Regions from separate parts of the Mycobacterium kansasii ATCC 12478 genome, predicted to be linked through region 1. Evidence: predicted binding sites of a transcription regulator. Region 1 holds the regulator's gene; each other region holds the start of a gene.

Region 1 (3,275 bases):
TGGGCGCTGGCCGCACGACGACATCGATTTCGGCTCCGAAGACTTCCCGGCTGACGACCAGCACCTGCAGGAACATCGCGGTCCGGAGACCGGGGCGGCGTCGCGGGTCAGCTGGCCACGGGGCGCCGCGGCCGGCGCTGCTGTCGACGAATATGCCTCTAGCAGTGGCGAATACGGCGGCGATGCCCTGCGCGCGTCGGATATGGGCTTCGAGTTTGACGACGAAAATCCTGACGCGGTGGATACCACGCCGACGCCCATCGTGACCCGCGCCGACCTCGCAGAGGCGGCGGTTCCCGAGCCCGACGTTCCAGAAACCGTGACCGGGGAACCCGTGGTACCAGCACCATTCGCGCCGGAAGCGGCGGTTCCAGAAGCAGCGGCTCCCGAAGTGGCCGTGCCGGAGACCGCGGTTGCCGATGCCGCCTTCCCGGATGCTTTCGCCCCGCGCGCTGCCTCCGCCGATGCCGGGCCCGGCTACGCGGAGGTCGCCCCGGAGGCATTCCCGGAAGTCTTCCCGGAGTTTTCAGCTCCGCAGGGGAGGACGGGGCGCCACGCTGCCGCAGAGCCTGGTGATGAGCCGCAAGCGCCGGAATCGGCTCTCACGCCCACGGTTGCTTCCGGGCCCAGCCCGGCTGTGCGCCCGACCATCCACATGCCCCTGGACCACGACCCATACCAGGCGCCAGAGGGATATCCGATCAAAGCCAGTGCCCGATTCGGCTTGTATTACACGCCCAGCAGTGCGCTCTATTACGACACGCTCGCCGAGATCTGGTTCGCCAGCGAGGAAGCGGCCCAAGCCAACGGTTTCATCAAAGCGGACTAGGAATCCGGCTCCCGGCGATGTCTGCCGGGTAGCGTTCGGCCCTATATCTTGCGGATCACAGTGACGACCTTGCCCAGCACTGTTGCGTCGTTGCCGGGTATCGGGTCGAAGGACGGATTGTGGGGCATCAGCCACACCTGACCGCCTGCGCGTTTGAAGGTCTTGACGGTGGCCTCGCCGTCGATCATTGCCGCGACGATGTCGCCGTTGTCGGCAACGTTCTGCTGTCGCACGACCACCCAGTCGCCGTCGCAGATCGCGGCTTCGACCATCGAGTCGCCGACAACCTTGAGCAGGAAAAGCGTCCCCTCGCCGACGAGCTCGCGCGGCAACGGGAACACGTCTTCGACCGCTTCCTCGGCAAGTATCGGGCCGCCGGCAGCGATGCGCCCGAGGACCGGGACAAAGGTGGGCTCGGGCAGGGCATCCGAGCCGGCGACCTCGGTGACCGCCGCCGGTGTCACGACGTCTTCGACCCCGCGGACGTCGACCGCACGCGGGCGGTTCGGGTCACGCCGCAGATAGCCCTTGCGCTCCAGAACACGCAGTTGGTGGGCTACCGACGATGTCGACGTCAAACCGACGGCGTCGCCGATCTCGCGGATGCTGGGGGGATATCCGCGGTTGGTGACCGAGGTGCGGATGACGTTCAAGATGGTGCGCTGTCGCTCGGTGAGTGTGGAGTCCACGGAGCTGACTGAGGGGGCGTTGCTGTCGCTCATGGCACTGAATGTAACCCGACGACGCCCGAGAATCAAACATGTGTTCGACCGGTGTGTCGGAGGCGGTTTTGACGGCTGGCCCAGCCCAGTCCCAGCCCAGTCCCAGCCCGTTCGTAGTCCGTCCGCGCCCGGCTGACCCGCTGAGGTGCTGAATTACAAAAGCGTAATTATTCGCGGGTTCGGGTATCCGTGCCTCATGACGGCGATGGCGACCGACCGGCCTTGTCGGTGGCACGGTCTAGCGTTTTGTTCGCGCGACACGCTTCGATCAAATGTTCGGCAGTCGAACATACAATCGACTATGGTGTCGAACACACGAGCGACGAATTCTCGGGCGGAGGAAACGAACATGACACTCATGCAGGCATTCCCGACGCGTACCCGTGGCGTGCCCCTGCCGGTCAACAGGCCGGTCAACAGGCCTGCTGGTGAGCCGGTTGGGGCCCGGGGCGGGACGGCGCCGCGGCGGCGGCCGGGGCCGTGCCGGCCGGGTGGCGCGGCGCTGCGCTACCAGAGCACTGGCCTAGCGATCTCGACGGCTCCGCATCGCAGGCGTCCCGTCTCGGTGGCGACCACGGTGGGTCTGGCGGTCCTTGCCGGGATGATCACGCTATGGCTGGGCCTGATGGCGCATTTCGGGGAGCTGGTCAACAGCAATTACGCGGATTCGCCGGCTCCCGTGCCAGACCGGCTTGCCGTGGTGCGAGTAGCGGCCGGTGAGTCGTTGCAGGACGTGGCGGCCCGGGTCGCGCCCGATATGCCGGTCCGTCAGGTTGTCGAACGGATCCGAGAACTCAATGACCTGGATTCGTCGATGCCTGTCGCCGGGCAGACGTTGATCGCGCCGGTCGGCTGACGACACCATGCAGGATGGCAGCGAAAATCGCTGCGCACCAACGTTTCCGAGATGCCGCGGAATCGAGCATGCGTGGATGGCAACGGCGTTGGCAGTGCGCGGGAGCGCGCAGGTAGTCTCGGAGAGGTCTGAAACACCGGGATGCCACGACGGCGAAGGAGCGGCCATGCATTGTCCGTTCTGCCGGCATCCCGACTCGCGGGTGATCGACTCACGGGAAACCGATGAGGGCCAGGCAATCCGGCGGCGCCGGTCGTGCCCGGAATGCGGGCGGCGTTTCACCACGGTGGAGACGGCGGTCCTGGCTGTGGTCAAGCGCAGCGGGGTCTCCGAACCGTTCAGCCGGGAAAAGGTCATCAGCGGGGTGCGCCGGGCGTGTCAGGGCCGCCACGTCGACGATGACGCGCTGAATCTGCTCGCCCAGCAGGTGGAAGACACCGTGCGGGCGGCGGGGTCGCCCGAGGTGCCCAGTCACGACGTCGGCCTGGCCATCCTGGGGCCGCTTCGCGAACTCGATGAGGTTGCCTATCTGCGTTTCGCGTCGGTATACCGGTCGTTTTCGTCGGCCGAGGATTTCGAGCGGGAGATCGAGGCCCTGCGCGCGCACCGCAAGGTACCGACTTCGCGCTGATTCGGGCGCCACGCCGTTAGGATCCCTGTCATGCCTCCCGAGCTGCACCCCGATCTTCGACCTTTGGAGCCATTGCTGGGCACATGGGTCGGTCGGGGTGCCGGTGAATATCCCACGATCGAGCCGTTCGAGTATTTCGAAGAGGTCGAGTTCTCACATGTCGGCAAGCCGTTTCTCGTCTACGGGCACAAGACCCGCGCGGCGGATGACGGCAGGCCATTGCATGCCGAGGCGGGT
Region 2 (3,275 bases), 160 kb from region 1:
CCAGCGTGGAGACGCCGACCGGGCCGCCGCCGAAGCTGCGGGTCAGGGCGGACAGCACCGCGCGGTCCAGCCGGTCCAGGCCCAGCTCGTCGACGTCGTAGACCTCCAGCGCCGCCTTGGCGACATCGCGGGTGATGACGCCGTCGGCGCGGACCTCGGCAAAGTCACGGACCCGCCGCAGCAGCCGGTTGGCGATCCGCGGCGTTCCCCTGGAACGGCGGGCGATCTCCGCTGCAGCCTCGGCACCCAGTTGGATGCCCAGAATTCCGGCCGAGCGCGCCAGCACCCGCTCCAGCTCGGCCGGTTCGTAGAAGTCCATGTGCGCAGTGAAACCGAACCGGTCGCGCAGCGGGCCGGTCAGCGCCCCGGAACGGGTGGTGGCACCGACCAGGGTGAACGGCGCGATCTCCAGCGGAATCGACGTCGCGCCGGGACCCTTGCCGACCACCACGTCGACCCGGAAATCCTCCATCGCCAGATACAACATCTCCTCGGCCGGGCGGGCGATGCGGTGAATCTCGTCGATGAACAGCACGTCGTGGTCGACCAGGTTGGACAGCATCGCGGCCAGGTCGCCGGCGCGCTCCAGCGCGGGTCCCGACGTCACTCGAAGCGAGGACCCCAGCTCGCCGGCGATGATCATCGCCAGCGACGTCTTGCCCAGTCCGGGCGGGCCGGACAGCAGGATGTGATCCGGTGTGCCGCCTCGGTTTCGGGCTCCTTCGATGACCAGCTGGAGCTGTTCGCGCACCCGGGGCTGGCCGATGAACTCCCGTAACGAGCGGGGCCGCAGGCTGCCGTCGATATCGCCCTCGCCGACGGCCAGGGCCGGTGACACGTCGCGGTCGCCCGGCTCGCTCATCGCGCCTTACCCAGCAATGCCAGGGCGGCCCGCAACGCGCCCGACGTCGTGGTCCCGGGTTCTGCCGCAAGCACCTTGTCGGTGGCCTCCTCGGCCTGTTTGGCGGCAAAGCCGAGGCCGACGAGGGCCTCCACCACCGGAGTCCGCACCGCGTTGCCGTTGAGCGCGGGCGCGGCCGCCCCCGCCGGGCCCACCTTGTCGCGCAACTCCAGCACCATCCGTTCGGCGCCGCGTTTGCCGATACCGGGCACCCGCGTCAACGCCGCGACGTCGCCATCGGCCAGCGCCCGGCGCAGCGCCGCGGCGTCGTGTACGGCCAGTGTCGCCATCGCCAGGCGGGGACCGACACCAGAGACCGACAACAGCGTCAGGAACAGGTCGCGAGTTTCCCGGTCGCCGAATCCGTACAGCGTCATCGAATCCTCGCGCACGATCATCGCCGTGACCAGCCGCGCCTCGGTCCCCTGCCGCAATGTCGCCAGCGTCGACGGTGTCGCGTTGACCCGGTATCCGACACCGGCCGCCTCAATCACCACGTGATCGAGGGCCACCTCCAGCACCTCACCACGGACCCCGGCGATCATCGCGCGGCCTTCAGCTTGGCCAGATAGGCGTGGCGCTGCTGTGCGGCCAGTGCCTCGGCCCGAGCGATCCGGGCGATCATCGGCGCCCGCCAGCAATGGCAGATCGCCAGGGCCAATGCGTCGGCCGCATCGGCCGGTGTCGGTTTGGCTTGCAGGGCAAGGATTCTGGTGACCATCGCGGTGACCTGGGCCTTGTCGGCGGCACCGTTGCCGGTGACGGCGGCCTTGACCTCGCTGGGCGTGTGGAAGTGGACGTCGATGTCGCGTTTGGCCGCCGCCAGGGCGATCACCCCCCCGGCCTGCGCGGTACCCATCACCGTCGTCACGTTCAGCTGGGAGAACACCCGCTCGATGGCCAGCACGTCGGGGCGGTGGGTGTCCAGCCAGTGCTCGACGGCTTCATTGATGGCCAGCAGCCGCTTCGACAGCGCCGTATCCGAGGGGGTGCGCACCACGTCGACATCGAGCGCGACGAGGTCGCGGCCCCGCCCGCTTTCCACCAGCGACAGCCCGCACCGCGTCAACCCGGGATCGACACCCATTACCCGCACCGCATTTACCTTTCAGGGCCCTTTCGCACCGAACAGCTGTTCGATAGCCTAGCGGCTGGGTGTGACAGGGCCGGGCAAGGACACGCGGTTTAACCACGCGTCCGGAGGTAGCCGCTGTCGCATGCCTCTTATCCGGAGCCGGCCCGGTACAAAGCTGTTACGTTAGGGCGCACATCGGCTCGCCGTAGGGAAGGGTTGGGGTGGGATCACTGCTGGTGGTGCTCGCGGTGGCATTGTTCATCGCGTCACTTCTCGTCCTCGTCGTCGCTCTCAAGCGGCCCAAGACCGCCGCGCCGCCGGGCAGCCGCCAAGATCCCCTGTCGTTCAACGCGATGCCTCAGTTCGGCCCGCGTCAGCTCGGCCCCGGCGCCATCGTCAGCTACGGCGGTGTCGACTATGTGGTTCGCGGATCGGTCACCTACCGGGAGGGACCGTTCGTCTGGTGGGAGCACTTGCTGGAGGGAGGCGACCAGCCGACGTGGTTCAGCGTCGAAGACGACGACGGACGCCTCGAGCTGGCCATGTGGGTGAAACGCACCGACCTCGCCGTGCAACCCGACGGCGATCAGGTGCTCGACGGTGTGACGTTTCACGAATCGGAGCGCGGGCATGCCGGTTACACCACGGAGGGGACGACGGGCCTGCCCGCGGGTGGCGAGATGGACTACGTCGACTACGTCGGCGCCGGTCGGGGGGCCGACGAGACCGCGTTGTTGTCATTCGAGCGTTGGGCACCCGACATGCCCTGGGAGATATCCACCGGCAAAGCGGTGCTGCCCGGCGAGCTGACCGTCTACCCCGCTCCCCCGGCGTCCGCATAAGGACCATCGGTGCCGCTTCATCAGCTCGCCGTCGCTCCGGCTGACGTATCGGGGGCCCGGCTGCGGCTGGCCATCAACGCGCCGCCGCCCCGGCCCCTGGCCAGCCATCGGATGGACCACCCCCACGGCGGCACCCTGCTGCTCGGCGTGCTGGGGGCATCGCATGTCATCACCGTGCACCACGGCGGCACCGCCTTTTCCGAGCAGATCTCCTGTTCGGCCCGCAATCAGGGCTCGAGTCTGCCGGCGCACACCGAGGCTCCCGGCTACCGGCTGGAATCCCGCAGCGACACCCATGACGAGTCGACGTTCCGCCGTCTCGCCCACGAGCTGCGCCGGCGCTGCGCGCGCGACGACGGGTGGCTGGGCGGCATGTTTCCCGGCGATGACGCCGCGCTGACCGCGCTGGCCGCCGAACCCGACGGCACCGGCTGGCGCTGGCAGACCTGGCACCTCT
Region 3 (3,275 bases), 1.1 Mb from region 1:
CGCTGCGGTTTTCCATGCGCGCCCACTCCACCGGGCACACGTCGGCGATCGGACGATCGCAGATCACCATGCCGCCGGAGTGAATGCCCATATGCCGCGGCAGATTCCGGATCTGGGTGGCCAGGTCGACCACCTGCTCGGGGATGCCGTCCACCTCGGCGGCCTGCCCGTTCCAGTGGCTGATCTGCTTGCTCCACGCATCCTGCTGGCCCTGCGAAAAGCCCAGCGCGCGGGCCATGTCGCGCACCGCACTGCGCCCCCGGTAGGTGATGACATTGGCGACCTGGGCGGCGTAGTCGCGGCCGTATTTGTCGTAGACGTACTGGATGACCTTCTCCCGCCGATCCGACTCGATGTCGATGTCGATGTCGGGCGGGCCGTCGCGGGCCGGCGACAAGAAGCGCTCGAACAACAACTCGTTGGCCACCGGGTCGACGGCCGTGATGCCGAGGGCATAACAGACCGCGGAGTTGGCCGCCGACCCCCTGCCCTGGCACAGGATGTTGTTTCTTCGGCAAAACTGGGTGATGTCGTGCACCACCAGGAAGTAGCCCGGAAACTTCAGCTGGGCAATGACTTTCAGCTCATGTCCGATTTGGGCGTAAGCCCGTGGCGCACCGTCGGGCGGTCCGTAGCGGTGGCGGGCGCCCGCCATGACCAGCTGCCGCAGCCAGCTGTCCTCGGTGTGCCCGCCGGGTACGTCGAACGGCGGCAGCTGCGGTGCGATGAGCGCCAACTCGAACGCGCACTGCCCGCCCAGCTCGGCGGCGGCGGTCACCGCCTCGGGGCGCCAAGCGAACATCCGGGCCATCTCGTCGCCGGACCGCAGATGCGAGCCACCCAGCGGTGCCAGCCACCCGGCGGCGGAATCCAGAGACTGCCGGGCGCGGATCGCACCCATCGCCATGGCCAGCCGGCTGCGTGACGGGTGGGCGAAATGCGCTCCAGTCGTGGCGACGACGCCGACGCCGAAGCGTGGCGCCAGGCCGGCCAGCGTCGCGTTGCGTTCGTCGTCGAGCGGGTGACCATGGTGGGTCAACTCGATGCTGACTCGGTACGCACCGAACCGATCCACCAAATCGGCCAGCGCCCGCTGCGCCGCGTCCGGGCCGCCTTCGGAGAGCGCCTGGCGCACATGGCCTTTCCGGCATCCCGTCAGGATGTGCCAGTGCCCGCCGGCGGCCTCGGTCAATGCGTCGAAGTCGTACCGCGGCTTGCCTTTCTCACCGCCGGCCAGATGGGCTGCCGCCAGTTGCCGGGACAGCCGCCGGTAACCCTCGGGGCCGCGGGCCAGGACCAGCAGGTGCGGGCCGGGCGGGTCCGGCTGCTCGGTGCGGGCCTCCGATCCCAGCGACAGCTCGGCGCCGAACACGGTACGCATATCGAGTTCGGCGGCCGCTTCGGCGAAGCGAACCGCCCCGTACAGGCCGTTGTGGTCGGTGAGCGCCAGTGCGCACAGATCCAGCCGGGCGGCTTCTTCGACCAGTTCCTCCGGCGTACTGGCCCCGTCGAGGAAGCTGTACGCCGTATGCGCATGCAGCTCGGCATACGCGGCCGACGAACGGACCCGAGCATTCTCTGGCGGCTGGTACGTCCCGCGCTGACGCGACCAGGGGCCCTCCAAGCCGGCATCGTCGGCCGGCTCCGCCGCAACCGGCGCACCGGCATGGCGCGGCTTGCCGTCCAGCACCCGCTCCATTTCCGCCCAGCTCGGCGGCCCGTTGCCCCAGCCCATGCCCTGCAGCCTATCGAACATCTGTTCGATTGTCGAGTCCATCCTGCCGCCGCGCGTTCACGCTGTAAACCCTTCGTTAACTCGAAAAACGCGTTCTTAACCTGGCAGGCCTATCGCACCCGGGTGTCCACGACGGATACTGGACGGATTCACAAAAGGCGGTGGGGAACCCGGCATGGCACAACTGACCACATTGGACACCGGCTTGCTCAAGGCCGGGGATTCGCAGTGGCACACGAGCCTGGCCACCGGTGCGGTGGCGGTCGTCAACGGCGTCGTGCCTGACTTCGATGTGCTCAAAGACGTTCTGGCCCAGCGGCTTCGATCAATGCCACGATACGCGCAGGTGCTCCGGGCCGAGTGGGTCGAACATCCGCAATTCGATCCGGCCCAGCACATGCAACGGATGGCGCTCCCCAGCCCGGGCGACGACACTGAATTGTTCCGGGCGATCGCCCACGCCTTGACCCGTCCCCTCGACGTGGACCGCCCGCTGTGGGAATGCTGGATCATCGAAGGCCTCAACGACAATCGCTGGGCGATCCTGCTCAAAATCCATCCGTGCATGGCGGACGGTATCTCGGCCGCGCAGCTCCTCACCGGACTCTGCGACGATGCCGACAGCGACACCTTCGCCAATCGCGTTGCCGTGACACCGCTTCCGGCACCGGAAACCGGCGCCCGCAGCCGGGCCGATGCGCTGCGGCGAACTGCCGCCGCCGTCACCACAACCCTGTTCCAGGCGGCCGCCCGCGCTGTGACCTGGCCGGTGGCGCGCACGTCGTTGACCGGACCGCTGATCACCATGCGGCGTTATCACACAGTGCGCGTTCCGCTCGCCGACGTCGACAGGGTGTGCCGCAAGTTCGGGGTCACCGCCGACGACGTCGCGCTCACGGCCATCAGTGAGGGCGTTCGGACGCTGCTACTGAACCGCGGCAATCAACCGCGTCCGGCCTTATTGCGGGTTCTCGACAAGACCGACCCGCAGATCGCAACCCGACTGCCGTATCTGCCCGTCGAGCAGGAAGACCTGATCAAGCGACTGCGCACCGTACACGCCCAAATGCACCTGGGCCGCCAGAACGGCCCCGACAACCCCGCAAGGCTTTCGCAATACGCGCCGTTTTCACTGTGCGCCAAGGCGATTCAAGCGTTGACCCGGATCTCGCCGCGCAGCGTGGTGACCCTGGCAACCGACATGACCGGGCCGCGCCACCGGCTACGGCTGATGAGCCAAACGTTGGAGCGGCTGCTGCCGATCCCACCGACCGCCCAGAAGTTGAGCACCGGGGTCGCGGTGCTGAGCTACGGCGACGAGCTGGTATTCGGCATCACCGCCGACTACGACGCCGAGCCCGACATCGCGCAACTTGCCGCCGGTATCGAGCTCGGGATGGCGCGTCTGGTGGCACTCAGCCAAGACTCCGTTCTGCTGTTCTCCAGGGACCGCCGCAGGCGTGCCGCCGGTACCCGGGCCGGCGGTGCGCGCGGCCGCACGTCCGCGTCCCCGGTGCGCCGCTGAGCCCGATCCGGAGGC

Evidence for each region. The regulator LexA, encoded in region 1, represses DNA repair genes until DNA is damaged. The targets are predictions, from matches to a motif close to CGAACANNTGTTCG.
Region 2: a site for LexA is predicted at 2,027-2,040, ahead of ruvC (crossover junction endodeoxyribonuclease RuvC). Genes of this name have one in related genera too.
Region 3: a site for LexA is predicted at 1,750-1,763, ahead of MKAN_RS19545 (error-prone DNA polymerase). Genes of this name have one in related genera too.

Annotation. Positions count from the first base shown of each region.
Region 1 covers NC_022663.1:5,575,059-5,578,333, forward strand. The annotation lists gene MKAN_RS24130 (sunset domain-containing protein) at 1-829, shown strand, start outside; gene lexA (transcriptional repressor LexA) at 871-1,551, opposite strand; gene MKAN_RS24140 (LysM peptidoglycan-binding domain-containing protein) at 1,901-2,407, shown strand; gene nrdR (transcriptional regulator NrdR) at 2,574-3,038, shown strand; gene MKAN_RS24150 (peroxynitrite isomerase) at 3,069-3,275, shown strand, end outside.
Region 2 covers NC_022663.1:5,731,498-5,734,772, reverse strand. The annotation lists gene ruvB (Holliday junction branch migration DNA helicase RuvB) at 1-862, opposite strand, end outside; gene ruvA (Holliday junction branch migration protein RuvA) at 859-1,446, opposite strand; gene ruvC (crossover junction endodeoxyribonuclease RuvC) at 1,443-1,997, opposite strand; gene MKAN_RS24950 (DUF4178 domain-containing protein) at 2,198-2,818, shown strand; gene MKAN_RS24945 (DUF2617 family protein) at 2,828-3,275, shown strand, end outside.
Region 3 covers NC_022663.1:4,469,405-4,472,679, reverse strand. The annotation lists gene MKAN_RS19545 (error-prone DNA polymerase) at 1-1,735, opposite strand, end outside; gene MKAN_RS19540 (wax ester/triacylglycerol synthase domain-containing protein) at 1,911-3,260, shown strand.